Regions from separate parts of the Shinella sp. AETb1-6 genome, predicted to be linked through region 1. Evidence: riboswitches for the same ligand, from Rfam matches in the RefSeq annotation. Region 1 holds a riboswitch; the other holds the start of a gene.
The links. A riboswitch is a leader RNA that binds a small molecule or an ion and turns the genes downstream of it on or off. The one in region 1 is predicted to bind cobalamin.
Positions count from the first base shown of each region.

Region 2: another riboswitch for cobalamin. It lies ahead of GR158_RS16255 (hypothetical protein); the one in region 1 lies ahead of GR158_RS07230 (ABC transporter substrate-binding protein).

Region 1 covers NZ_WUMM01000003.1:337,789-352,233, reverse strand. The annotation lists gene GR158_RS07265 (S-layer family protein) at 1-4,833, shown strand, start outside; gene aguB (N-carbamoylputrescine amidase) at 4,902-5,780, opposite strand; gene GR158_RS07255 (biotin carboxylase N-terminal domain-containing protein) at 5,905-7,629, opposite strand; gene GR158_RS07250 (5-oxoprolinase/urea amidolyase family protein) at 7,640-9,232, opposite strand; gene GR158_RS07245 (LamB/YcsF family protein) at 9,283-10,050, opposite strand; gene GR158_RS07240 (GntR family transcriptional regulator) at 10,169-10,831, shown strand; gene GR158_RS07235 (D-alanyl-D-alanine carboxypeptidase family protein) at 10,940-11,989, opposite strand; cobalamin riboswitch at 12,180-12,408, shown strand; gene GR158_RS07230 (ABC transporter substrate-binding protein) at 12,567-13,583, shown strand; gene GR158_RS07225 (iron ABC transporter permease) at 13,580-14,445, shown strand, end outside.
Region 2 covers NZ_WUMM01000008.1:213,878-228,322, forward strand. The annotation lists gene metH (methionine synthase) at 1-3,148, opposite strand, end outside; gene GR158_RS16255 (hypothetical protein) at 3,230-3,445, opposite strand; cobalamin riboswitch at 3,541-3,769, opposite strand; gene GR158_RS16260 (GH36-type glycosyl hydrolase domain-containing protein) at 4,174-12,675, shown strand; gene GR158_RS16265 (OpgC family protein) at 12,700-13,872, shown strand; gene GR158_RS16270 (glucan ABC transporter ATP-binding protein/ permease) at 13,879-14,445, opposite strand, start outside.

The DNA of each region.
Region 1 (14,445 bases):
GCCGCGCTCAGCACCGCCGTCCTTGCCAGCCTGACCACGACGCAGATGCGCGGCGTCACGAGCGAACAGCTGCTTGCGCTGTCCACCGGACAGATTGCCGGCCTCAATGCGGGGCAGATCTCCGCCATTTCGTCCAGTGCGCTGCTCGAACTTTCGCCTGCACAGTTCGGCGCCATAAACGGCAAGGCGGTGGCTGGTCTTTCCACATCAGCGCTCGCGGCCCTGTCGACGGACCAGATCGCCTCGCTCAGCTCGGGTGTCATCGCCGGGTTGACCACGCAACAGATCGCGGCCCTCAGCCCGGGCCAGATCGAGGCACTCACGCCGACCCAGGTCCGCGCCTTGAGTGCCAAACAGCTGACCGTGCTTGGTTCGGCCGGCATCGCAACCTTCTCGACCGACGACATCGCAGCAATCAACGCGAAGGCGATACCCGGACTGTCCAGCTCTGCCTTCGCCGAACTGACATCCAGCCAACTCGCCGCCCTCACCACCGCACAGATCGCCGCCCTGCTTCCCGCGCAGATCAGCGCCGCCAGCGAAGGCTTCTTTGCCGGGCTGACACCCGCGCAGGTCGCCGTCCTCGGCACGGGGATCATCGCCAGCCTCAAGCCCGAGCAGATCGAGGCCATGACGACCGCGCAGGTCGAGGCGCTCACGCCGACCCAGGTCCGCGTCATGAACTCCGCGCAACTTGCCGCGCTCGGGCCCGAGGAACTCGCAACGTTCTCGACCGCCGATATCGCGGCGATCAGCAACAAGGCCATATCAGGCCTGACGGCCAGTGCGCTGGCCGGCCTCACCACGGAGCAGACGGTGGCCCTCAGCCGCTCGGCGCTTTCAGGCCTCACCGCCGAGCAGGTCGAAGCCCTGTCGACGGCCCAGATCGGCGCGCTCACAACGACGCAGATCGGCGGGCTCACCTCCGCACAGATCGCAGCACTCGAACTCCAGGACCTCCAGGCCCTGACGCCCGCGCAGATAACGGCGATCGGCGGCAGCGCCCTCAAGGGGCTCGGCACGGACCTCCTGGCGGGCCTGTCTTCGGCCCAGCTTGCCGCGCTCACCACCAGCGCCGTCGCGAGCCTAACCAGCGTCCAGGTGGAGGCCCTGACATCCCAGCAGATCGGCCTGCTGTCCTCCAGCCAGGTCAAGGCGCTGACATCCGCACAGCTGGGCGCGCTCGGCAGCAATGTATCGGCCCTCACCCCCGCCCAGATCGCCAGCCTCAGCGCCGCCGCCATTGCGGGTCTCGCGACCGACCAGATTTCCGCCTTGCAATCGGGTCAGTTGGCCGCGCTGACGCCAGCCCAGATCGGTTCGCTGTCTTCGAGCCAGGTCGCGGCACTGGGCAGCGACAACCTGGCCAACCTGACGACAGCGCAGATCGCCGCCATCAGCGCGGGCGGCATTTCCGGCCTGACGTCAGCCCAGATCAATGCGCTCGGTGCCGGGCAGATCGCGGCGCTCACCGCCAAGCAGATGGCGGGCCTGACCTCGACGCAGATCCCGGCCTTCAGCACCGCAAAGATCGCAGCGCTCACCACGGCGCAGATTGCCGGTCTCAATGCCGGCAGCATCTCCGGTTTCACGACCCAGCAGCTCGCCGTGCTGAACATCGCCCAGGCAGAGGCCCTGACGAGCGCGCAGGTGGGAACGCTGAGCTCCGAACAGATCGCGCAGTTCGGCACCGACAGCATCGCCGCCTTCTCCACGAAGGACATCTCGATGATCACGGCGGGCGCCATCGCCGGCCTCACCACCGCAACCCTTGCCTCGCTTTCGACGGCACAGATCGCCGCGCTCAGCCCCGCAGCTGTCGGCGCGCTCAGCACACGCCAGATCGATGCCCTGAGCAGCGGACAGGTACAGGCACTGACCCGCACGCAGATTGCCGCGATGAGCTCGGCGCAGATCGCCGCGCTCGGCCCTGACGACATCGCCACCTTCTCCGTCCAGGAAATGGGCGCGATCAGCGCGGGCGCGATGGCCGGCCTTTCGACGGACGCGCTCGGCGCGCTTTCGATGGCGCAGATCGCAGGCCTCAGCACGGCCGGCATCAGCGGCATGACGACGAAGCAGATTTCCGCGCTGAGCCTGGCACAGGCGGAGGCGCTTTCCACCACGCAAATCGGCAGCCTGTCCTCCACGCAGCTTGCCGCCTTCACGACGGACAAGATCGCCACCTTCACGACGCGCGAGATCGCCGCCATCGGCGCAACGGCCGTCGGCGGCCTTTCAAGCGACATCATAGCCTCGCTTTCGACGGCCCATATCGCGGCGCTGAGCACAGCGGCGATCAGCGGGCTGCAGCCGCGCCAGATCGCGGCCTTGACCAGCACGCAGCTCGATGCGCTGCGGCCGGACCAGGTGCGCATCCTCGATGCGCGCCAGATCGCCTCGCTCGGGCCGGAATATATCGCGTCGCTGACGCCCGCGCAGATCGCCGCCCTTGGCACTGCTGCCATTGCGGGCCTTTCGACCGAACAGGTCGCCGCACTTTCGACGGCCCAGGCCGAAGCGTTGGCGCCGGCGCAGATCGCAGCCTTCACCTCCCGCCAGATCGCGGCGCTGAGTGCCGAACAGCTCGACACCTTCTCGCTGGCCGACATGGCGGCCATCAGTTCCACCGCCATGGCCGGCCTGTCGACAGGTATGCTGGCGTCGCTCTCCACGGGCCAGATCGCAGCTCTTGGCCCCGCCGGGCTTTCGGGAATGACCAGCGCGCAGATCGGCGCCCTCAGCCCCGCGCAGCTCGAAGCCCTGACAACGGCGCAGATCGGTGCTCTCGGCTCCCGGCAGATCGCCGCACTGACGCCGCAGAACCTTGCAGGCTTCTCGTCTGCGCAGATCGCCGCGCTCAGCGCCGGCGCGATCCCGGGCCTCACCGCGGCGCAGATCGCCGGCCTCTCCAGCGCACAGGCCGAGGCGCTCACCAGCGCGCAGATCGCGGCGCTCGGATCTGCCCAGATCTCCGCCTTCAGCGCCGAGAATATCGGCACCTTCACGACGGCCGAGATCGCGTCTATCGGCTCATGGGCTGTCGCCGGGTTGCCGACGGCCGTTATCGCGGCCCTTCCGGCAGGCCACATCGCCGCCCTCAACGCGGCGGGCCTTACCGCCGCGCAGGTATCTTCGCTCAGCGCCAGCCAGTTCGAAGCCCTGACAAATCTTCAGCTCGCCGCGCTCGGCTCCACGCAGATTGCGGCCTTCGGCACGGCGGGCATTGCCGCGCTTTCGCCCGCGCAGATCGCCGCTCTCAGCACGGCCGCCGTCGCAGCCCTCAGCACCGCACAGATCGGCGCGCTCTCGACCGGGCAGGCCGAGGCGCTGACGCCGACACAGGTCGGTGCGCTGACCTCACAGCAGATCGCGGCCTTCAGTGCTGACGATCTCTCGCTTTTCTCGACGGCCGATATCGCCGCACTCGGCTCGCGGGCCGTCCTCGGCCTGTCGACCGCCACGCTGGCGACGCTTACCACAGCCCAGATCGCCGCTCTCAGCACGGCCGGCATCTCCGGCCTGTCGAGCGCGCAGATCAATGCCCTCACCGAGGAGCAGATCGAGGCCTTGACCGCCACACAGATCGGTGCGCTCTCCTCCAAGCAGATCGCCGTCCTCGATGCCGCCGACATCGCCTTGTTCACCACGGCGGAAATCGCCGCCATCGGCTCGGCGGCCATTGCGGGCCTGGCGGCGGCCATCATCGCCGGTTTCTCGCCCGAACAGATTTCGGCGATCAGCCCCGCCGGCATCGGTGGCCTTTCCACAAGCCAGATTGCCGCGCTCGGCTCGACGCAGATCACCGGTCTTTCCACCCAGCAGATCGCAGCCCTCGGCTCCAAGCAGATCGCAGCCCTCGGCGCAGCCGATATCGCGGCACTTACCCCCGGCCAGCTTGCCGCCATCAGCCCTGCCGGTCTTGCCGGGCTCACTGGCCCGCAGGCCGCAGGCCTGAGCTTCGAACAGGCCGAAGCCCTGTCCGCCAGCCAGATTGCGGCGCTCGGTTCCGCCGCACTCGGCAGCCTGTCGAGTGCGGCCCTTGATACGCTTTCGACGGACAAGCTCGCCGCCATCGGATCGGCGGCCATCAAGGGCCTGCCGTCCTCATATCTGGCGACGCTGGAAACCGCCGAAATCGCCGCGTTGAGCACAGGCGCCATTTCCGGCCTCAGCAGCGCGCAGGTCGCCGCGCTCTCGACGCAACAGGTCGAGGCCTTGTCGGCAGCGCAGATCGCCGCCCTCAGCTCGCCCGGCACGGCCGGCCTGACGCCCGCGCATATGGAAACCATCTCGACGGAAGAACTGGCGTCGATGAGTTCGTCGGCGATAAGGGGCCTGACGACGGCCGTCATCGGCGCGCTGTCGACCGAAAGCGTGGCAGCCTTGCGCAAGGAGCAGATCGCCGCCCTCACCTACGGCCAGATGGGCGCCATGAGCACCAGCCAGGTCGCGACCCTCTCGACGGAGCAGGCCGGCGCGCTGACCGCCACGCAGACGGCAGCACTTGGCCCGGCAGCCCTCGCGGCCTTCCCGATCGACAACATCGTCGCGCTGGGGACCAACGCCATCTCGGGTCTGAGCACGGCGGCGCTTGCCGGGCTGACGCCGGAGCAGGCGAATGCCTTCACCCCCGGCCAGCTCGCCGCAATGAGCCAGTCGCAGATCGACGCGCTGCCGCGTGGGCCGGGGGCCTCGCCGTCTAGCTTCCGCACCGCTGCGGAAGACACCGGCGCGCCGCAGGATATCCAGTCCCAACCCGAGACGGCGGTTGAAACGGGCGGCCAGCAGGACGATATCGCGGCCTTCATCTCTTCCTATCTGGAAGTCTGAGCTTTACGCATACGAAAAGAGCCGAACGTCTCGTCCGGCTCTGTGTCATCTCCTCTTGGCGGTCGACGTTACGAGACCGCATGGCCGTCCAGTGTCGCCAAATGCCTGTAGAGCTCCGGCCGCCTGTCGCGGAACACGCCCCAGGATCGGCGCTGATGATCGATGGCGTCGAGATCGAATGTGGCGGTCAGCACCGTTTCCGTCTCCCGATCCGCCTCGGCGACCTTCGCGCCCGTGGCGTCAGCGATGAAGGACGAGCCGTAGAAGGTGATCTTCGTGCCGTGACGGCCTTCTTCCGTGCCGATGCGGTTCGAGGCAATGAGCGGCATGAGGTTGGCGCCGGCGTGTCCCTGCATCACACGCTGCCAGTGCGCACTGGAATCCAGCATGGGATCGTGGGGTTCGGAGCCGATGGCCGTCGGGTAAAGCAGGATTTCTGCCCCCTGCAGGGCCATGGAGCGTGCGGATTCAGGGAACCATTGATCCCAGCAGATGCCGACACCGATGCGACCGGCGCGCGTATCCCACACCTTGAAACCGGTGTTCCCCGGCGAGAAATAGAACTTCTCGGTATAGCCGGGTCCGTCCGGAATGTGGCTTTTGCGGTAGTTGCCGAGGACGCTGCCATCGGCATCGATAATGGCCACGCTGTTGAAATGGGATTGGCCGGCACGCTCGAAGTAACTGATCGGCAGCACGACGCCGAGTTCGGCGGCAAGCTTGGCAAAACGCGCGATCAGCGTGTTGCCCTCGAAGGGCTGCGCCAGCGAAAAGAAATCGTGGATCTGGTCCTGGCAGAAATAGGGTGCCGCAAAGAGCTCCTGGATCAGCACGAGGTCGGCGCCTTTGTCCCTCGCGTCACGGACAAGCTGCTCGGCCCGCTCGATATTGGCCTTCTCGTCCCAGATACAGGCCATCTGGGTGGCCGCGACCGTCACATTGCGCATCTGCCGATTTCCTTTGCTCGACGCCATTCTGTGCGGACAGCGCCAATGCAATTTCGCAGCGCTCCGCGCGCGCATTTAGGCAGGCCCGCGTTCCTCCGGTCAATGAGTCATTTGGGGCGTGTCGTCATGGCTCATAGATCAGCAGTGTATCACCGGCGTTGACATAGCCGCCCTCCTCCACCCGCCGGCGCAGACGACCGGCGCGGGCCGCGAAGACCTGCGTTTCCATCTTCATCGCCTCCATCACGGCGACAAGGTCGCCTTCTGCTACCTCCGCACCGTCTGCAACCCGGAAGGCCTGGAGGGTGCCGGAGACCGGCGCAATGATCGCGTCTTCGGTCGGAGTTGCTTTCGCAGCGGATGTCGGGCCTTGTCCCGCCCCTCCCAGACCGGCAAGCAGCATGGTCGGCAAGGCCAGCGCGACGCGTCGGCCGTCGATTTCCACATGGGTGCGGATCAGCGCCGGGTCGGCGGCCGGTTCAGGCCGCGCGGCGGCTTCCGGCATGGCCGCGAAATCCGTCTCGATCCAGCGCGTGTGGACCTTGAAGCCGTCGGTGCCGATGAAATCCGCGGTCTCGATGGCCGCGCGGTGGAACGGCAGGACGGTGGCGACGCCCTCGATGCGGAACTCCCGCAAGGCGCGGCGCGCGCGGCGCAACGCCTCCTCGCGCGTGGCACCCGTCACCACCAGCTTGGCCATGAGGGAATCGAAGACGCCGGGGATGGAGGCGCCATTCGCTACGCCGCTGTCGAGCCGCACGCCCGGGCCCGACGGCGGCTCGAAGACGGTGATCGTGCCCGGCGTCGGCAGGAAGCCACGACCGGGATCCTCGGCATTGATGCGGAACTCGATGGCGTGACCGCGCGGCACAGGCGTTTCAAGGACGGATAGGCGCTCGCCGTCTGCAATGCGGAACTGTTCGACGACGAGATCGATGCCGGTCGTTTCTTCCGTGACGGGGTGCTCGACCTGGAGGCGGGTGTTCACCTCGAGAAATGAGATAGTGCCGTCCACGCCGAGCAGGAACTCCACCGTCCCGGCGCCGGTGTAGCCGGCCGCAGCGCAGATCGCCTTCGCCGCCGTATGGATCGTTTCGCGCTGTCGTGAGGTCAGGAAAGGGGCCGGTGCTTCCTCCACGAGCTTCTGGTTTCGCCGTTGCAGCGAGCAGTCGCGGGTGCCGAGCACCACCACATTGCCATGCCTGTCGGCAATGACCTGCGCCTCGACGTGGCGCGGGCGATCGAGGAACCGCTCGAGGAAACACTCGCCCCGGCCGAAAGCGGCCGTTGCCTCGCGCACGGCCGATTCGTAGAGATCAGCAATCTCGTCCATCTTCCAGGCGACCTTGAGACCTCTGCCGCCGCCGCCGTGCGCCGCCTTTATGGCGACAGGCAATCCATGCTGCTTGGCAAACGCAATGACCTCGGCAGAGGACGAAACCGGACCATCGCTGCCGGCCACGAGGGGCGCTCCGACTTGAGCGGCGATCCGGCGCGCCTCGACCTTGTCGCCGAGCGCCTCGATGACCTCGGGGTCGGGGCCGATCCAGGTGAGGCCCGCCTCCAGCACGGCGCGCGCGAACTCCGCCCGCTCCGAGAGGAAGCCATAACCGGGATGCACGGCATCCGCCCCGGAACGCCGGGCGATGGCGATCAGCTTTTCGATATCGAGATAGGTTTCGGCCGGCCGCACCCCATCGAGGCCGTAGGCCTCGTCGGCCTGGCGCACGAAGAGCGCATCCGCGTCCGGGTCCGCGTAGACGGCGACCGATTGCAGGCCGTAGTCGCGGCAGGCCCGCACGATCCGGACAGCGATTTCCCCGCGATTGGCGATCAGGACTTTCTTCACGGCATGTCTCCTAACGGGTCCCGGCAATGTCGGCAAAAGGGCCGAGCGGACGGAAACGGATCTTCGCATTGACGGGGATCTGCCCCGCCAGATCGAGATGGTGGTCGGCGACGGCCCCGATCACCGGATAACCGCCCGTCAGCGGATGGTCGGCGAGAAACAGCACCGGCTGGCCGCTATGCGGAACCTGGATCGCACCGGTCGCCGTGCCTTCGCTCGGCAGCTCGGCGCTATCCCTGCGTTCCAGCGGCACGTCGCCGGCCAGGCGGATACCGATGCGGTTGGATTGCGGGGTGACCTGCCAGAGCTGGTTCGTCAGCGTTTCCAACCCCTGTTGGGTGAACCAGTCGGTGCGTGGCCCAAGCACGACATCGAGCGTGACGACATCATCGGCACCCGGCAGATCGAAGGCGGCAGTCTCGTCGAGCGCGACGCTCGAAAGCCCCGCTGTCTCCTGCTTCAGCGCCAGCACGGAGCCGGCCATGACAACGGGAGGTCCAACCGCGGCGAGCGTATCGGTCGCAGCACTGCCCAGCACCGGCGCCACCTCGAAACCGCCCCTGACCGCCAGGTAGGTACGCATGCCCCTGCGCGGATGACCGATGGTCACGATATCGCCGGGCTCCAGCGCGATCGGTGCATAGGTTTGGCACTCCCGGCTCATACCCGCATGATCGCGTACGGTCACCGATACGGTTGCGCCGGCGAACGCGATCACCGCTCGCGCATTACAGGCGAAACTGAAGCCGCCGAGCGTGAGTTCCAGTGCCGGCGTGTTCACGGGATTGCCAACCACGCGATTGACGGCGTTGAAGGCCGAACGGTCCAGCGCGCCGGAGGCAGACACGCCCTGCCCCGTCTGGCCGAAGCGGCCGAGGTCCTGGAAAACAGCAGGGATCGGCGCGGCCAGCACGCTGAACTGCGGCCCCTCGGTGCGTCCAACCGGTACGGGGCGCGGGAGCGGTCCGGGAACATCGATGGACCCGCCGGCCGCATCCATATCGCGGAACCGGACGCGGTATCCGGGCTGCAACAGAGCACCCGGTTCGCGATCGATGTCCCACATTCTGACGGGTGTCTTGCCGATGATCTGCCAGCCGCCCGGGCTCTCCTGCGGATAGACGCCGCTGAAAGCGCCGGCAATCGCGACGGAACCGGCGGGAACGCGGGTGCGCGGGCTCTTGCGGCGCGGCACATGCAGCGCCGGATCGCCGCCGACCAGATAGCCGAATCCCGGCGCGAAACCGCAGAAGGCGACGGTGAACTCGCTCCCGGTGTGCCGGCGGATGACCTCCGCGACGCTGAGACCCGTCAGTTCCGCGACATCGGCAAGGTCTTCGCCATCATAGTGCACAGGGATCTCGACCAGATGCCGGGACGGTTCGATGCGGGCCGACAGATCGCGCCGGCCGACCTGTTCGGCAAGCGCCGCCGGAGAAATCACCTCGGGCCGGAAACGGATCATCAGCGTACGGGCGGCCGGCACCATCTCCTCGACGCCGTCGATCGGCTCAGCCTGCAATGCCGCGAAGAGTGCGAGCGTCTCGTCGAGATCGGCAAGTTCGACGAGAACCGTGGTCAGGCTGACGGGGAGAACGCGCATCGGAGCCTCGCGAAGGCGATGTTTCAGGACAGTCCCGGCGAGGACGACGTTCAGGCCGGTTCGGCAAAGGAACGGATGGCAATGCCTTCCGCCTCGAAACGACGCCGGATCTCACGCGCGATGGCAACGGCGCCCGGGCTGTCGCCGTGCACGCAGATCGACTGCGCCTCGATCTGGATCGTGCTGCCGTCGATGGCCTGAAGCGTTCCGCCGCGGGCAAGCTGCACCATCCGGTTTGCGATGACGGTCTCATCATGCAGAACCGAGCCGGCTTCGCGACGCGAGACCAGTTCGCCCTTCGGCGTATAGGCTCGGTCGGCAAAGGCCTCGGCAACGACGGAAAGGCCCGCGCGTCGGGCGAGATCAAGGATCGGGGCATTGGCGAGCCCCATCAGGATGAGCGAGGGATCGACCGCAAGAATGCCATCGATCACCGCCTGCCCCTGCCCGGCATCGTAGGCAATGCGATTGTAAAGCGCTCCGTGCGGCTTCACATAGCGGACCGTCGTCCCCGCCGCCGCCGCGATGCCCTTCAGCGCGCCGATCTGGTAGATGACGTCGGCGGCCAGGTCTTCCGTGGTGATATCGAGATCGCGCCGTCCGAATCCGACGCGATCAGGGTAGGAAACATGGGCGCCGACCACCGCACCATTCGCGGCGGCAGCCTTCACCGTGCGATAGATGCCGGCGGGATCGCCCGCGTGGAACCCGCAGGCGATATTGGCGGAGGAGACGATGGCAAGCATCGCAGCGTCGTCACCCATGCGCCAAGCGCCGTAGCCCTCGCCGAGATCGCTGTTGAGATCCATCGCCGTCATGTTCCCTCCATGGGTATCTTTCAGATATGGAGACTTTACATGAAAGAACAAAAACATCAATATTGTTCAACAATCAATCCTTAGTGAAGAGCGACATGATGGGGCGAGGAAACACGCAATGACAGAGGATGGACCGGGCCTGCCGCTTGCCGACCGCCTGGCGCGGCGTATTCGCGCACTGCTGATCGCCGGAGAGCTTTCGCCCGGCCAGCGCCTGTCCGAGGCAGCATTCAGCGAGCGCTTCGACGTATCGCGCAATTCGCTGCGCGAGGCGTTCCGCCTGCTGACCAAGGACGGCCTTCTGCGCCACGAGGCCAACCGCGGCGTCTTCGTCGCGGTCCCGACCATGGCCTCCGTCATCGACATATACCGCGTGCGGCGCATGCTGGAATGTGCTGCCCTGCGCCAGGCCTGGCATCAGCATGCGGCCATCGGGGCGATGCGCGATGCGGTCGCCGAAGGACGCGAGCGGCGCGACGCCGGTGACTGGACGGGCGTCGGCAGCGCGAATATGACCTTCCACGCCGCCATCATCGATCTCGCGGACAGCACGCGCATCAGCGAATTCTACGAGCGCATATCAGCGGAATTGCGGCTCTGTTTCGGGCTGCTGAAAGACCCGGCGCACCTGCACGCGCCCTTCGTGGACATGAACGGCGAGATCGCGACGCTGCTTGAACAGAACAAGCGCGAAGAGGCCGCCGCGCAGCTCGATGCCTACCTCAACCTGGCGGAACGGACGATGCTGAAGACGCTGGAGCGCGCCTCCGAGCCATCATGACGCCGGACTAGAGCATTTCCAGCCGAAGCGAATTCGCTTTGGCGTCGGATAATGCGGTAAAACAAAACCTAAAGCATTTCCGGTGAACCAGAGTTCACCGGAAATGCTTTAGGACGGCCGGCGTGCCGGTATCGGCACATCCACGGCCGTATCGTCCGCCCATGTGCTGATGGTGTGAACCTCGCCTTTCGTCTCGCCCTGCAGATAACTCTCGTGGCCGGGCAGCCCCATCGGGTAGAGCGCGTCGCGGCTTGCCTCGTAGGCTGCGCTCTGATCGGTGCAGAGGCGAACGCGCATGTCCTGCGGGGCGACATCCTTGCGGTTCGCCAGGTCCTCTACGCGTGTCCCGCCGGAAAGCCGCCCCTCGAAGGCCTGGGTCATGTATTGGGCGGAGCGTTCGTTGCGCTCACGCTCTGTCGTCGCCCCCAGAATGACCACCATCACCCGCTTGCCGTTTCGCGCGGCGAGCCCGACGATATTGCGGCCGGATGCGCACAGGAAGCCCGTCTTCATCCCCGTCGTGCCCGGATAGCGGGTCAGCAGCAGATTGTTGGACTTGATCTCCTTGCCGTCGATGGTGACCGACGACGCGAGGAAGAAGCGTCGGTATTCGGGAAACTGCCGATCCACTTCCATGCCGAGGATCGCGAGGTCCCGTGCAGTCGTATAGTTGGTCTTGTCGAACAGACCGTTCGGGTTGGCGAAATGGGTGCCGGTCAACCCCAGACGCGCCGCCGCGTCATTCATGCGCTTGACGAAGGCGGCCTCGTTGGGCGCGACCGTCTCGGCGACGGCGACAGCGACGTCGTTGGCAGAGGCGGTGATCATGGCGAAAAGCGCATCCTCGAGCGTCATCGCCCGGCCGAAGGTCAGCCCGGATTCGAGGAACGCCTGCTTGGTCGCGTTGCGCGTCATGGTCACGGGCGTCGTCAGCGTCACCTCGCCCGCCTTCAGCGCTTCGAACGTCACGAAGGCCGACATCAGCTTGGTCGTCGACGCCGGATACCACGGCACGCCGGCATCCTCCTCGTACAGCACCTGATGGCTATCGGGATCGACGACGAGAACGGGCGTGGCACTGGCGGCGCTCGCCATGAACAAGGACGCCGCCACTACCAGACATTTCCACGCTCGCCCGAGCACCGTGCTTTCCGCCATGTATTCGTCTCCAGAAATCAAGCTATTCTAATGGCATGGCATCGCCTTGAAGGGCAAGATGCCGATGCGACGCACGCTCGCGCAGCAGGCGAAGCCATCCATCGCGGCCTGCATACGTCCCGTTTTCGACGAAGACGCGGCAGTGTCTTTTGCAAGCGAGCATCTGCGCCTTGACGCGGGTATGGGCGCATCATAAGGGGAATGCGACGGTTCCCGGAAGACGACTCCGAAGGGATTAATAGGGAACACGGTGCGGACGACCCAAAAGGGACCAAGACCGTGGCTGCCCCCGCAACTGTAAGCGGATTGTCGACCATCCCCGGGCCTTAAGGGCCATGCCACTGCGAAACATCGCGGGAAGGCAGATGAGCGACAGACATCCGTGAGCCAGGAGACCTGCCGTCGAACACGATCCAATCAACCGGGCGGGGATGCCTGGAAAGGAGCAGTATGTCTGACCTGAACCTTCTCCGTATGACGGCATCCATCCGCCTCGATTGGGCTTTCCGCGCGAGCTGACACTCACGTCGCCCGCTGCGCTTCGCAGCGCTCGCCTTCTCCCGGAATCGAGGTTTCCATGCGCCAGATCATCGCCACCGTTTCGTTCGCCGTCGGCCTGACCGCCCTAGCCGGTACCGGCTTCGCCGCCACCCAATATCCGCTCACCATCAACAATTGCGGCCAGCAGGTCACCTTCACCAAAGCCCCCGAAAAGATCGTCTCGATCGGCCAGGGCATGACCGAGGTCCTGTTCTCGCTCGGCCTCGCCGACAAGATTGCCGGCACCGCCGTGTGGGTCGGCCCGGTTTTGCCCGCCTATGCCGAAGCCAACGGCAAGATCAAGCGGCTTGCCGACAACGATCCGAGCTTCGAATCCGTCGTCGGCGAGGAACCGGATCTGGTAGCCGCCGAATTCGAATGGCATGTCGGCGTGCAGGGCGCGGTCGGCAAGCGCGAACAATTCGCCGATCTCGGCATCAACACTTACATCGCGCCGGCCGATTGCGTCGCCAAGATCAACACCGACGGCGGCGACGGCGTTCGCAAGGAGTTGTTCACGATGGACCTGATCTATCAGGAAATCGCCGAACTCTCCGAAATCTTCGACATCAAGGAGCGTGGCGACGCCCTGATCGCCGACCTGAAGAAGCGCGAGGCCGACGCCGTCGCCTCCATCGAGGGCGCCGCCGGCAAAAACCTTCCCGTCGTGTTCTGGTTCTCCAGCAAGGAGGTGAGCGGGGACGCCTTCATCGCCGGCAAGAACAGCGCACCGGCCTATATTCTCAAGACGATCGGCGCGAAGAACGTCGTCACCACCGAAGAGGAATGGCCGCTGGTGGGCTGGGAAACCATCTCCCAGGCAAATCCCGCCGTCATCGTGCTCGCAACGATGGATCGCCGCCGCTATGCGGCCGACGACCCGCAGACGAAGATCGACTTCCTTGAGAACGACCCTGTCACCAAGGAACTCGATGCGGTGAAGAACAAGCGCTTCGTCATGATGGATGCCCAGTCGATGAACCCGACGATCCGTACGATCGACGGTATCGAGACGCTGGCGGCCGGCATCAAGTCCTTCGGCCTGTCGCAGTGAGGGCTGCCGTATCCAGGCAACATCGCTGGTGGGCGCTTGTAGCGCTCACCGTTGTCGCCGTCGTCCTGCTCGCGATCATGATCAGCCTCGCCGTCGCGATCGGCGAGATCGCCATTCCCCTGTCCACGACGGCCAGAGCGGTGTCGAACCGGATCTTCGGCACGTCCTTCGAACTCAACCGCATTCATCAGGGTATCGTCTGGGATTACCGGCTCAGCCGCGCGCTCGTTGCCGCAAGCACCGGCGCGTCGCTTGCCTTGTGCGGCGTCGTGCTCCAGGCAATGCTGCGCAATCCGCTTGCCGAACCCTATGTGCTCGGCATCTCGGCGGGCGCCTCGACGGGCGCTGTCTGCGTCATGATCCTCGGCCTCGGCTACGGCGCGCTGACCCTTTCGGGCGGCGCCTTCATCGGCGCGATCGTCGCCTTCCTGCTCGTTGGTGTCCTTGCGGCCGGTGCCGGCCGCTCGAGCGAGCGCATCATTCTGTGCGGTGTCGCCGGCTCCCAACTCTTCAACGCACTCACCTCCTATATCGTCACCACATCCGCCAATGCCGAGCAGGCGCGTGGCGTGCTGTTCTGGCTGCTCGGCTCGATGAGCGGCGTACGCTGGTCCGACGTCTATCTCTCCGTACCGGTCGCCATTGCCGGATATCTCGCCTGCCTGTTCCACGCCCGCGCGCTGGATGCCTTCGCCTTCGGCACGGATGCCGCCGCCGCACTCGGCATCGCCGTGCGGCGCGTTCAGGTCGTATTGTTCGGCATCACCGCGCTGATGACGGCCGCCGTCGTCAGCATGGTCGGCTCCATCGGTTTCGTCGGGCTCGTCATCCCGCATGCCGCGCGCTTCATCGTCGGCCCTTC
Region 2 (14,445 bases), on a different contig from region 1:
CCTCGTTGCGCGCCTCGTCGGTGAAGAGCCTGATATCATCGCCCACGGCCCCCGCCGGCCAGAAGCCGACGACGGCCTTCGGCGTGAACCACTTTTCCGAAATGATCTTCTCCAGCATCGCCTGCGCATCGGCAAACAGCTGGCGGGCGGCAGGCCCCTGCTTCTCGTCGTCGAGGATCTTCGGATAGACGCCCTTCAGCTCCCAGGTCTGGAAGAACGGCGTCCAGTCGATATAGCGGGCGAGGTCCGCGAGGTCCCAATCCTGCCAGACGCGGGTGCCGAGGAAGGAGGGCGTCTTCGGCTGGTAGGCCGACCAGTCGGCCTTGAACGCGTTGTCGCGCGCCTTGGCGATGGGCAGGCGCTGCTTTTCGGCCTCGCTGCGGGCATGGGCGTCGGCCACCTTGCGGTACTCCGCCTGAAGGGTCTCGACATAGCCCGGCTTCATGTCGGCGGAGAGCAGGCTGCCGACGACGCCGACGGCGCGGCTGGCATCGGTGACATAGACCGCCTGGCCGCGATCGTAGCGCGGATGGATCTTGACGGCGGTGTGCACGCGGCTCGTCGTGGCGCCACCGATGAGGAGGGGAATGTCGAAGCCTTCGCGCTCCATCTCCGCGGCGACATGCACCATCTCGTCGAGCGAGGGGGTGATGAGGCCGGAGAGGCCGATGATATCGACCTTTTCGGCTTTGGCCGTCTCAAGAATCTTCGTCGCGGGCACCATGACGCCGAGGTCGATGATCTCGTAGTTGTTGCAGGCGAGCACGACGCCGACAATGTTCTTGCCGATGTCGTGCACGTCGCCCTTGACGGTCGCCATCAGGATTTTTCCCGCAGTCTGGCGTTCGCCGCTGCCGCCGTTGGCGAGCTTTTCGGCTTCCATGTAGGGCAGGAGCACGGCGACGGCCTGCTTCATCACGCGGGCGGACTTCACGACCTGCGGCAGGAACATCTTGCCCGCGCCGAACAGGTCGCCGACCACGTTCATGCCGGCCATCAGCGGTCCTTCGATGACGTGCAGCGGGCGCTCGGCGTTCTGTCGCGCCTCTTCCGTGTCCTCTTCGACGAATTCGGTGATGCCGTTGACCAGCGCATGTTCCAGCCGCTTTTCGACCGGCCATTCGCGCCAGGCGAGATCGCGTTCCTTGGCTTCCTTGCCCGCCGCGCCCTTGAAGCGTTCGGCGATGTCGAGCAGGCGTTCGGTGGCGGTGCCGCCGGCCTTCGGCTGGCGGTTCAGCACCACGTCCTCGCAGGCCTCGCGCAGGTCCGGTTCGATCGTGTCGTAGACGGCGAGCTGGCCGGCATTCACGATGCCCATGTCCATGCCGGCCTGGATGGCGTGGTAGAGGAAGACCGCGTGCATCGCCTCACGCACCGGCTCGTTGCCGCGGAAGGAGAAGGAGAGGTTGGACACGCCGCCCGAGATATGGACATGCGGCAGCGTGCGCGTGATCTCGGCCGTCGCCTCGATGAAGTCGACACCGTAATTGTCGTGCTCCTCGATGCCCGTCGCCACGGCGAAGATGTTGGGGTCGAAGACGATATCCTCGGGTGCGAGGCCGGCAACCTCCGTCAGCAGCCTGTAGGCGCGCGTGCAGATTTCCACCTTGCGCGCCCTGGTGTCGGCCTGTCCGGTCTCGTCGAAGGCCATCACCACGACGGCCGCACCATAGGCGCGCACGAGCCTGGCGTGGTGCAGGAAGGCTTCCTCGCCTTCCTTCAGCGAGATGGAATTGACCAGCGGCTTGCCCTGCACGCATTTCAGGCCGGCCTCGATCACCTCCCATTTGGAACTGTCGATCATGACGGGCACGCGGGCGATATCCGGCTCGGCGGCGATGAGGTTGAGGTACTCCACCATCGCCCTGCCGGAATCGATCAGGCCCTCGTCCATGTTGATGTCGATGATCTGGGCGCCGTTCGCGACCTGATCGCGCGCGACATCAAGGGCGCTGGCATAGTCGCCGGCGGTGATGAGCTTGCGGAACTTGGCCGAACCCGTGACATTGGTGCGCTCGCCGACATTTACGAAGGGAATGGCGTCGGTCAGCGTGAAGGGTTCGAGACCGGACAGGCGCATATGGCGCGGGATATCGGGGATTTCGCGCGGCTTGTGGTGCGCGGCGGCGGCGGCGATGGCGCGGATATGAGCCGGCGTCGAGCCGCAGCAGCCGCCGACGATGTTGACCAGCCCGTCGCGCATGAAGTCTTCGATCTGGGCGGCCATTTCCTCCGGGCTTTCGTCATACTGGCCGAAGGCGTTGGGCAGGCCGGCATTCGGATAGGCGCAGACGAAGGTCTGCGCGACGGCGGAAATCTCGGCGAGATGGGCGCGCATGGCATTGGCACCGAGCGCGCAGTTGAGGCCGATGGAGAAGGGATCGGCATGGCGAACCGAATTCCAGAAGGCCTCCGGCGTCTGGCCGGAGAGCGTGCGGCCGGAGAGATCGGTGATCGTGCCTGATATCATGACGGGCAGGTGGATGCCCTTTTCCGCGTAGACCTCGTGCGTGGCGAAGATCGCCGCCTTGGCGTTCAGCGTGTCGAAGATCGTCTCGATCAGGATGATATCGGCGCCGCCGTCGATAAGGCCGCGCACCTGCTCGGCATAGGCGATGCGCAGGTCGTCGAAGGTCACGGCGCGATAGCCGGGATTGTTGACGTCGGGCGAGATGGAGGCGGTGCGGTTGGTCGGCCCCAGCGCGCCGGCCACGAAACGGCGCTTGCCGTCCTTCTGCTCGGCGCGCAGGCCCGCGCGGCGCGCAAGGCGGGCGCCGTCGCGGTTCAGCTCATAGACCATGTCCTCCATGCCGTAATCGGCCTGGGCGATCGTCGTGGAGGAAAACGTGTTGGTCTCGAGGATATCCGCACCGGCGAGCGCATAGCGATAATGGATGTCCTCGATGGCGCCCGGCTGGGTCAGCGTCAGCAGGTCGTTGTTGCCCTGCTGGTGGCAGGCGCAATCGCCGAAGCGCTCGCCGCGGAAATCGTCTTCCACCAGCTTCAGGGTCTGGATCTCGGTTCCCATCGCGCCGTCGAGCACGAGGATGCGTTCGCGCGCGGCGGCCTTGAGGGCGGCGAGGACCTCGCGTCCGTCGCGCGGTGGCTGTTCGGGGCCGAACAAGTCGTCCAGGTGGGAATTGGCCATGGAAGAACCCTCCGGTGCTGCATCTCGCACCGGAGATCACATAAAGATATCTTTATGTCAACATATGTTTTGTGCGCTCGCCTAGTGCAGCGGCCCGTCCGCGCCCGCCAGCGACGTGAACAGCGCCTTCAGCCGCGCGATATCAGGGTCGGGATTGTCGAGTCGTGCGAGCTTGTGCACTTCCTTCAGCGCCTCGGCGGCGAGGTCGGCGCCGCGCGGCTGCCAGAGAAGCCAGGAAATGAACACGGATTCCGGGTTGCCGGTGCCGGATGCCTGTTTTTCGGTGAGTTGAAACATGTCTTCCCCAATCGGATCATTGGGGGATGGCCGGACGCACGCTGCTTGTCGCCAATCCCTGGCATTGCAAGCGCACCCTTGGGACACCCCGCCCAGGTCGTTACAGCTATCAGGGCAGGTCTCCTGGCTTGCGGGTCGTCGCGTCTGTCTGGCCTTCCCGGTGCATGATACCAGTGGCGCGGAGCGACAGACGCTCGCCGCTTACAGTTGCGGGGGCAGCGCCGGTCTTGATGCCCAGGTCTTGATGTCCTGGGCCTCGCACCGGCTTCCCTCTTAGCCTCCGGACCGTTTTCGATTCGGAAGACCCTGATGCCGGCAACCTCGCGCCGCTTGGATATCAAGTCAATGGCAGGCGGCGCGCATTCGGGCGGGAACCTTTTTTATCCCCGTGCATTGTTTGTCCGCCTGCACCTCGCGCGGGCTCGTCTCCTGTTCAGGGTGCGCGATTCACCAAAACCGCAGATGAGGGTCCATGCTGCGCCATCCTGCCCTGTTGACAGGTTGCAAGTCTCTGTCCTTACGGCTAAAAAATGCCGTTTTCATGCACCACGCGGCGTGGATGACAAACAGCGTGTCGCTTGAGCCAAAATCGCATCTGGAGCGCCATGAGGGCGCGGTCGGGTGTCATGGCTGATCGCGACAGTAGAACGAAGCCCGCCCGCGAAAGACAATCCGGCGCAACGGCCGCTGCCGGGTGGCTCAACATGGCCGGTTCCAGAATCAGAGACATGTCCCTTCATACTACGCCGCAAGCCCCTTCGCGCGACGCCGATATCCGGCAGATCGACTATAACGACTCGATCCGCGCCACCTATCTCACGCTGGAGGAGCTCGCCGCCTGCGGCGAAGCGCTCGCCCGAGACAAGACGGCGGTGCTTCCGGGTTTCCGCCCCTTCGATTTCCGGGCACGGCACAAGGAAAACGAGAAGGAAATCTTCCGCGTCTATCAGGTCACGGCCAAGGACGTGGAGGCCGGCGCGCAGATTACGCCGGCGGCCGAGTGGCTGCTCGACAATTTCTATGTGATCGAGGAAGCGATCCAGGAAGTCCGTCGCGACTTCCCCCGCCGCTTCTACCGGCAGCTTCCCACCATGGAGATCGACGGCCAGCCCTTTCCGCGCACGCTGGCCCTGGCCTGGCTCTATGTCGCCCATACGCACAGCAGTGTCTCGCAGGAAAGCCTGACCGCCTTCGTACAGGGCTTCCAGACGGTGGATCCTTTGAAGATCGGCGAGCTCTGGGCCCTGCCGTCCTTCGTGCGCTTCGTGCTTCTGGAGAACCTGCGGCGTATTTCCAGCCGCGTCGAACGCTCGCGCAAGATGCGCCTCAAGGCCAACGACGTGGCCGACGAGCTCGTGCGCCTCAACGACGCGGAGAAGTCGATTGCGCATCTGCGCACCATCGAGAGCCTGACCGAGGACAACACCTTCGTCGTCCAGCTTCTCTACCGCCTGCGCGACGGCCTTCAGACATCGGGCGCGGTCATCCAGTGGCTGGAACGCAAGATCGAAAGCCGCGGCAGCGATCTGGAAGAGCTGATCGTGGCGGAAAACAACCGCCTGTCTTCCGGCAACGTGACGATGAGTTCGCTCATCAAGGGCCTGCGTACGATAGATGACGCGGAATGGCCGGTCTGGTTCGAGAGCGTCAGCCGCCTCGACGAGGCGCTGCGTCAGCGGTCGGACTACAGCGATCTGGATTTCGGCTCGCGCAACAAATACCGCAACACGATCGAGCGTTTCGCCCGCCGCTCCGGCAAGAGCGAGCTGGAGGTCACCGAAATCGCGCTCGCCATGACCGAGGAAGACGCCGCGGAAAATGCCGGCGATCCCGATTATCGCGCCAATGTCGGCGCGTTCCTCGTGGGCAAGAAGCGCAAGCTGCTCGAAAAGCGCATCGGCTACCATCCCTCGGTCGTCCAGCGCGTCGTTCGCATGACGCGCAAGCTCGACTGGCTCGCCATTGCCGGTCCCAACATCATCCTCACCCTGCTGGCGATGATTGCGGTCTACTACTTCCTCGACCAGCTCGATATTCCCAACGGCGCCTGGCTGATCATGCTCGTGCTGTTCGCGCTGCCGGCCTCGGAAGGCGCGACGGGTCTGTTCAACACGCTCGTGACCTTCTTCGTCACGCCGTCACGGCTGGTCGGCTACGAGTTCAAGGACGGCATCCCCGAGGATGCGCGCACGCTGCTCGTCGTGCCCTGCCTCATCTCGAAACGCGACCATGTCGATGAACTGGTGCGTAATCTCGAGGTCCACTATCTCGCCAACCCGCGCGGCGAGATCTATTTCGCGCTTCTCAGCGATTGGGCCGACAGCCAGAGCGAGGAAACGCCTGCCGATCTCGACGTTCTCGAATATGCCAAGCGCGAGATCGCCGAACTGTCCGCGCGCTACGCCTTTGACGGGCGCACGCGCTTCTACCTGCTGCACCGCCGCCGCCTCTACAATCCGTCGGAAGGCGCGTGGATGGGCTGGGAGCGCAAGCGCGGCAAGCTGCACGAGCTGAACCTGCTGCTGCGCGGCGATGGCGACACGACCTTCCTGCCCGGCGCCAATGTCGTGCCGTCGGACGTCAAATACGTCATGACGCTCGATTCCGACACGCGCCTGATGCGCGATGCCGTGACCAAGCTCGTCGGCAAGATGCACCATCCGATCAACCGCCCCGTCATCGACGAGGCGACCGGCGAGATCACCGCCGGCTACTCGATCCTCCAGCCACGCGTGACGCCCTCGCTGACGACTGGCAAGGAAGCCTCGACCTTCCAGCGCATCTTCTCCGCCGACCGCGGCGTCGACCCCTACGTCTTCACCGTTTCCGATGTCTACCAGGACCTCGCGGGCGAGGGCACGTTCACCGGCAAGGGGCTCTACCACGTCGATGCCTTCGAGGCCGCCGTGAAGGGCCGCATCGAGGAAAACTCGGTGCTCAGCCACGACCTGCTCGAAGGCTCGCTGTCGCACTGTGCGCTGGTGACCGATGTGGAGCTCGTCGAGGACTTCCCGACCCGCTACGGCGTGGAGACCTCGCGCCAGCATCGCTGGGCCCGCGGCGACTGGCAGCTCCTGCCCTATCTTTTCGGGCCGTCGAGCGGCATTTCCATGCTCGGCCGCTGGAAGATGTACGATAACCTCAGGCGCAGCCTCATCCCCATCGCCTGGCTCGTCGCCTCCGTGATGGGCTGGTACTATATGGAGCCGCGCCAGGCGCTGATCTGGCAGCTGGTGCTGATCTTCCTGCTGTTCGTGGCGCCGACGCTCTCGCTCATTTCCGGCCTCATGCCGCGCAGCAGCGATATCGTGGCGCGCGCCCATGTGCATCGCGTGTTCTCCGACATCCGCGCGGCCAACGCGCAGGTCGCCCTGCGCATCGCCTTCATCGCGCATTCCGCAGCACTGATGGGCGACGCCATCGTTCGCTCGCTCTACCGCACCTTCGTCAGCCGCAAGATGATGCTGGAATGGCGCACCGCCGCCCAGGCCGACAGCGCGGCGCGCGGCGGCATCCTCGCCCATTACAAGGCGATGTGGCAGGCCCCGGCACTGGCGGTCGCTTCCGTCGCCCTTGCCGCGATCTCGAAGACCGGCCTTCCTTTCATCGGCGTGCCCTTCGCGATCGTCTGGATGCTGTCACCGATGATCGCCTGGTCCGTCAGCCAGACGGCGGAGACGGAAGACCAGCTCGTCGTGTCCGATCACGTCGCCAACGAGCTGCGCAAGATCGCGCGGCGCACCTGGCGCTATTTCGAGACCTTCGTCACCGCCGAGCAGCACTTCCTGCCGCCGGACAATTTCCAGGAGACGCCCAATCCGGTTCTGGCCGAGCGCACCTCGCCCACCAATATCGGCGTCTATCTCCTGTCGGTGGTTTCGGCGCGCGATTTCGGCTGGATCAGCTTCGAGGAAACCGTGCGCCGGATGGAGCAGACCATCGCCACCATCGACGGCATGCCGAAATACCGCGGCCATCTGTTCAACTGGTATCGCACCAACACGCTCGAAACGCTCGGCCCGCGTTATGTCTCGGCGGTCGACAGCGGCAACCTGGCCGGCCATCTCATCGCCGTGTCCTCCATGTGCCGCGAATGGGCGGAGGCGCCCTCGGCGCATCTGCAGGGAAGCCTCGACGGCATCGGCGACGTGGCCGCCATCCTCTCGGAAGCGCTCAAGCAGCTGCCCGACGACCGCAAGACGGTGCGTCCGCTGCGCCGCCTGGTCGAGGAGCGCATCGCCGGCTTTCACAACGCGCTCGCCGCCGTCAAGCGCGAGCACGAATTCGCCTCCATCCGCGTCATCAACCTTGCGGTGCTGGCGCGCGACATCAACAAGCTCATCGTGAACCTCGATCATGAGGTGAAGTCGCCGCAGAGCGGCGAGGTGGTGCATTGGGCGGGCGCGCTGGTGGCGACCTGCGAAGCGCATATCGCCGACAGCGTCTTCGATCTCGGCAGCATCGAACAGCTGCGCATGCGGCTCGTCGTGCTGCGTGACCGGGCGCGCGACATCGCGTTCTCCATGGATTTCGGCTTCCTGTTCCGCCCGGAACGGCGTCTCCTGTCCATCGGCTACCGCGTCGAGACCAACGAACTGGACGAGGCCTGCTACGATCTTCTGGCCTCGGAAGCGCGCCTGACCAGCCTGTTTGCCATTGCCAAGGGCGACCTGCCCACCGAGCACTGGTACAAGCTTGGCCGTCCGGTCGTGCCGATCGGATCGCGCGGCGCGCTGATCTCCTGGTCGGGCTCGATGTTCGAATATCTGATGCCGCCGCTCGTCATGCAGGAGCGCCAGGGCGGCATTCTCAACCAAACGAACAATCTCGTCGTGGTCGAGCAGATGAACCACGGCCGCCGGCTGGGCACGCCCTGGGGCATTTCGGAAGCGGCTTTCAACGCCCGCGACCACGAGTTGACCTACCAGTACACCAATTTCGGCGTGCCGACGCTCGGCCTCAAGCGCGGGCTCGGCCAGAACGCCGTCATCGCGCCCTATGCCTCGCTGCTGGCGGCGCAATATGCGCCGAAGGAAGCGCTCGACAATCTGGAGCGGCTGCGCAAGCTCGGCGCGCTCGGCGTCTACGGCTTCCACGATGCCGTCGACTTCACGCCGACGCGCGTGCCGGAGGGCAAGACCTGCGCGGTGGTGCGCAATTACATGGCCCACCACCACGGCATGTCGATCGCCGCCGTCGCCAACGTCGTCTTCAACGGCGCGCTGCGCGAACGTTTCCATGCCGATCCGGTGATCGAGGCGGCCGAGCTTCTGCTGCAGGAAAAGGCGCCGCGCGACATTCCCGTCATCAACGCCAAGCGCGAGCCGGAAACCGTCGGCAGCACGCAGGCCGACCTGCTTCGCCCGGAAATCCGAATCTTCAAGGACCCGATCAGCCGCGAGCGCGAGACGGTCTTCCTGTCGAACGGCCATTATTCGGTGATGCTGACGGCGACCGGTGCCGGCTATTCGCGCTGGAACGGCCAGTCCGTCACACGCTGGAAACCCGACCCGACGGAGGATCGCTGGGGCTCCTTCCTGTTCCTGCGCGATACCGCGACGAACGAGTGGTGGTCCGCCACCGCCGAGCCGAAGCGCGCCGAGGGCGAGGAAACGAAGACCCAGTTCGGCGACGACAAGGCGGAGTTCCTGAAGACCGTCGGCACGCTGACCAGCGAGGTCGAGGTCATCGTCGCCACCGAGCACGATGCCGAAGGCCGTCGCCTGACGCTCGTCAATACGGGCACGGAGGACCGCTTCATCGAGGTGACGTCCTATCTGGAGCCGGTCATCACGACTGACGATACCGACAATGCGCATCCGCTCTTCTCGAAGATGTTCATCCGCACCGACATCGACGAGCGCGGCGACGTGATCCGCGCGGAGCGCCAGAAGCGTCATCCCAACGAACCCGACATGGCGATCGCCCATCTGATCGTCGACAATGCCGGCCCCGCGCGCCGCACCGAGGTCGAGACGGATCGCCGCCGTTTCATCGGCCGTGGTCGCTCGCTCGCGACGGCGGCGGCCTTCGATGCCGGCGCGCAGCTCTCCGGCACGGATGGTTTCACGCTCGATCCGATCCTGGCGTTGCGCCGTGTCGTGCGCGTTCCCGCCGGCAAGAAGGTCAAGGTCATCTTCTGGACCATTGCCGCGCCGACCCGCGCGGATGTGGATGCGGCCATCGACCGCTATCGCCATCCGGACAGTTTCAACCATGAGATGATCCATGCCTGGACGCGCTCACAGGTGCATATGCGCCACGTCGGCGTGACCTCGCAGGAGGCGGCGAGCTTCCAGATGCTCGGCCGCTACCTCACCTATCCGGATCTGCACCTGCGCGCCGACACCGGCACGATCCAGACCGGCCTGACGTCCCAGTCGGCGCTCTGGCCCATGGCGATCTCGGGCGATTTCCCGATCTTCGTGCTGCGCATCAACGACGAGATCGATCTCGATGTCGCCCGCGAGGCGTTGCGGGCGCAGGAATATCTGCGCCACCGCGGCGTCACCGCAGACCTCGTCATCCTCAACGAGCGCGCCGCATCCTACGCGCAGGACATGCAGCACACGCTCGACCAGATGTGCGAGAACCTGCGGATGCGTGGCCAGTCGGACGGCGTGCGCCAGCATATCTTCACGGTCCGCCGCGACCTGATGAATGTGACGACCTGGCAGGCCCTGCTGGCGGCGGCGCGCGCCGTCTTCCACGCCCGCAACGGCTCGCTGGCCGACCAGATCGCCCGCACCGTCTCGCTCTACTCCTCGCCGCCGCGCGGCGAGGACGAGGCGAAGTCAGAGACGCTTTCGGCCAAGGCCTTGCCGACACCGGCAATCGCTGCCGCTCCGGTGGCGATCGACGGAAACGGCCTGTCCTTCTGGAACGGGTTCGGCGGCTTCAATGCCGACCGCCGCGAATATGCCGTGCGCCTGCGCGGCGGCGAGGCGACGCCGCAGCCGTGGATCAACGTGATCGCGAACCGTGAATTCGGCTTCCATGTCCCCGCAGAAGGCGGCGGCTTCACCTGGAGCCGCAATTCCCGCGACTACCAGCTCACGCTCTGGACGAACGATCCTGTCGTCAACCGGCCGGGCGAGGCCTTCTATGTGCGGGATCGGGACAGCGGCACGGTCATGACGCCGTTTGCCGCGCTGTCGCGCAAGGCCTCGGTCAAGTTCGAGACCTGGCACGGCCTCGGCTACACCGCCTTCCGCAGCTGGGAGGACGGCATCGAGCTCGACCTCGTGCAGACGGTCGACCCGGAAGACCCGGTGAAGTATTCGCGCCTCGTCGTGAAGAACACCGGCGAGACCGAGCGCAGCCTCTCCGTCTACGGCTATGTCGAATGGGTGCTGGGCAACAACCCTGCCAAGACCGCGCCCTTCGTGCTGACAAGCCATGACGAGGAGAGCGGTGCGCTCTTCGCGACCAATCCCTACAGCCTCGATTTTGCCGGCCGGGCCAGCTTCTTCGGCGTCGATGCCGCCCTTTCGGGCTTCACGACGCGGCGGCGGGATTTCATCGGCCGCACCGGCGATATCGTTTCGCCGGCGGCGCTGTTCAACGGCCAGCCCCTGTCGGGCGCGGCCGACGGCATCAGCGATCCCTGCGCGGCGCTTTGCGTCGATGTCACGCTGAAGCCGGGCGAAAAGCGGGAGCTGCTCTTCGTGCTCGGCGATGCCGCGGATGCCGAGGGCGCCCGCGTGCTGGCCGAGAAGAGCCGCAAGGCCGATTTCGATGCCGTCATGGCGGCGGTGCGTTCGTTCTGGGAAGGCTTCACCGGCACGTTGCAGATCAAGACGCCCGATCCGGCGCTCGACCGCATGGTGAACGACTGGCTGCCCTACCAGGCGCTCGGCTGCCGCATCATGGCGCGAACCGCCTTCTATCAGGCGAGCGGCGCCTATGGTTTCCGCGACCAGCTGCAGGACACGCTGGCCTTCATCCTGCACCGGCCGGACCTCGCCCGCGCGCAGATCCTGAACGCCGCCGCACGCCAGTTCGTCGAAGGCGACGTGCAGCACTGGTGGCTGCCGGACACCGGCGCGGGCGTGCGCACCATGATCTCCGACGATGTGGTCTGGCTTGCCCACGCCGTCGAATATTACTGCCGCGTCACCGGCGACCGTGGCGTGCTCGACGAAAGGCTTGCCTTCATCGAAGGCCCGCCGCTTTCCGAGGGGCAGCACGATGCCTTCTTCAAACCGGACCATTCGGGCGAGGATGCATCGCTTTACGATCATTGCGCCCGCGCGCTCGATCTGGCGCTTGCCCGCACCGGCGAGAACGGCCTGCCGCTCATTCTCGGCGGCGACTGGAACGACGGCATGAACCGGGTCGGCGAAGCCGGCCGCGGCACGAGCGTCTGGCTGGGCTGGTTCCTTGCCGGCACGCTGCGCGGCTTCATCCCTCTTGCGCGCGAGCGGGGCGATGGCATCCATGCCGAGGCGTGGGAGATCCACCTCGATCGCCTCAAGCGGGCGCTGGAAACGGCCGGCTGGGACGGCGAATACTATCGCCGCGGCTACTATGACGACGGTACGCCGCTCGGCACGTCCGACAGTGCCGAATGCCGCATCGATTCCATCGCGCAGAGCTGGAGCGTTCTGTCCGGCGAAGGCGATGCCGGGCGCTCGCGCCAGGCCATGGATGCCGTGATGGCGCAACTGGTCGACCGCGAGAACGGCGTCATCCGCCTGTTCACGCCGCCGCTTGTCGAAACCGCGCAGGACCCGGGTTACATCAAGGCCTATCCGCCCGGTGTGCGGGAGAATGGCGGGCAATATACCCATGCCGCGACCTGGGTCGTCATGGCGCTGGCGCGCCTTGGCCGGGGCGACGAGGCCTTTGCCTGCCTCGACCTGCTTAACCCGGTCAAGCATGCGCTCGATGCCGAGGCGGCCGAACGCTACCGCGTCGAGCCCTATGTCGTGGCCGCCGATGTCTATGGCGAAGGCGAGCGGGTGGGACGCGGCGGATGGTCCTGGTACACCGGCTCGGCCGGCTGGCTCTACCGCGCCGCCGTCGAGGGCATTCTGGGTATCCGCAAGGAAGGCGGCCGCCTCTTCGTCGACCCTGTCCTGCCGGAAGCCTGGAACGGCTACAGCGCGACGCTCGTTGTCGATGGCCGCAAGCTGACGCTGCGTGTGGATCGTGGGGATGACGGCGCGTGGCAGGCCACAATCAACGGCTCTGTCATCAAATCTTCAAAAGAGGGCTATTTGCTCTGATCCACCCATGTGGATCAGAGTACCATGACAGACACATCTGGACCGGTGGGCGTCGTGCCGCGGCAACGCGACACGCGCCTCGACGTCTTCCGGGCCCTCGCCCTCCTGACGATCTTCGTCAATCACGTTCCGGGACAATATCTGGAACATCTCACGCACAAGAATTTCGGCTTCTCGGATTCCGCCGAGGCCTTTGTGCTGATTTCGGGCATGTCGGTGGGGCTTGCCTATGGATCACGCTTTGCCGTCGGCGCGCGGCTCGCCGTCACGCTGCGCATCCTGCGCCGGGCATTGACGCTCTATGTCGCCCACATCATGACCAGCATCATCACCTTCGCGATCTTCGCGGGCGGGGCCCTGTGGTTCGGCCGGCCGGATCTCCTGTCGGAGATCAACCTGCGCGCCGTCGTCGACCGCACGGAGCAGGGGGTGGTCAGCATGGTGCTGCTCGGCCACCAGTTCGGCTACAACAACATCCTGTCGATGTATGCCGTGCTGTTCCTCATGCTGCCCGGCTTCCTCTGGCTTTATCAGCGCGGGCCGCGCCTGCTGCTCGCGGTTTCCGGCACGATCTGGCTCTGCGCCGGCATCTGGCGCATCGCGCCGTCGAACTTCCTCGATGACGGCAAGTGGTTCCTCAACCCGCTGTCCTGGCAGTTTCTCTTCGTCATCGGTTTCGTCGGCGTGCTGCGGGCACGGTCGAAGGGCATCCCGCGCAATGCGCTGCTGTTTGCGCTCAGCGGCACCTATCTCGCCGTCTCGATGCTGTGGGTCGTGCTGGGCTGGTGGCACATCGACTTCTCTTATGGCCTGCCGGCGGTGCTGACCGGCTTCGACAAGACATACCTGTCGGCGACGCGCCTCCTGCATGTGCTGGCCGGCGCCTATCTCATCGCCACGATCCCGGTCCTGTCGAACTGGGCGGCCCTGCCGCTTTCCCATCCGCTCGTCGCGATCGGGCGCCATTCGCTGGCCATCTTCATCTTCGGCACCATCCTGGCCATGGTGGGGCAGGTGCTGATGTTCGTGACGGGAAAGAACCCGTTCTTCGGCACGCTCTATGTGGTTGGCGGCATCGGGCTGCATTTCGCCTATGCGCGCTATCTCGACTGGCAGGCGGATGTGATCGCCGACCACGCAAAACGGCAGGGCATGCGAGCCCTGCCGGTCAAGGGGCGCGACGGCCCGAAGCGCTGACGCCGGTCAGGCGGCGGTGTGGCTCTTGCGCACGTCGTCGTCCGTCAGGATGCCGCTGGCGCGCAGCAGGGCTGCGAAGCGGCCGTTGCTCTGGCTGAGCTCGTTGAACGTGCCCATCTCGGCGATCCGGCCATGATCGAGGAAGATGACCTTGTCGGCCTCGCGCACGGTGGAGAGGCGGTGCGCGATGATGAAGGTCGTCCGGTTCTTGCGCAGCGAGTCGATCGCGGCCTTCACCCGGGCTTCCGTTTCCACGTCGAGCGCACTCGTCGCCTCGTCGAGCACGAGGATGGGCGCGTTCTTCAGGATCGCGCGGGCAATGGCGATGCGCTGGCGCTCGCCGCCCGAGAGACGGTTGCCGCGCTCGCCGACATGGGTTTCGTAACCGCTCTGGCGCGACGTGATGAAGTCGTTGGCCGCCGCGGCCTCGGCTGCCGCCATGATCTCCTCGTCCGTCGCGCCCTCGCGGCCGAGACGGATATTGTCGGAGATCGAGCGGTTGAGCAGGCCCGCATCCTGGAACACGGTGGCGATCGAGCGGCGCAGCGACTTGCGCGTCACCTTCGAGATATC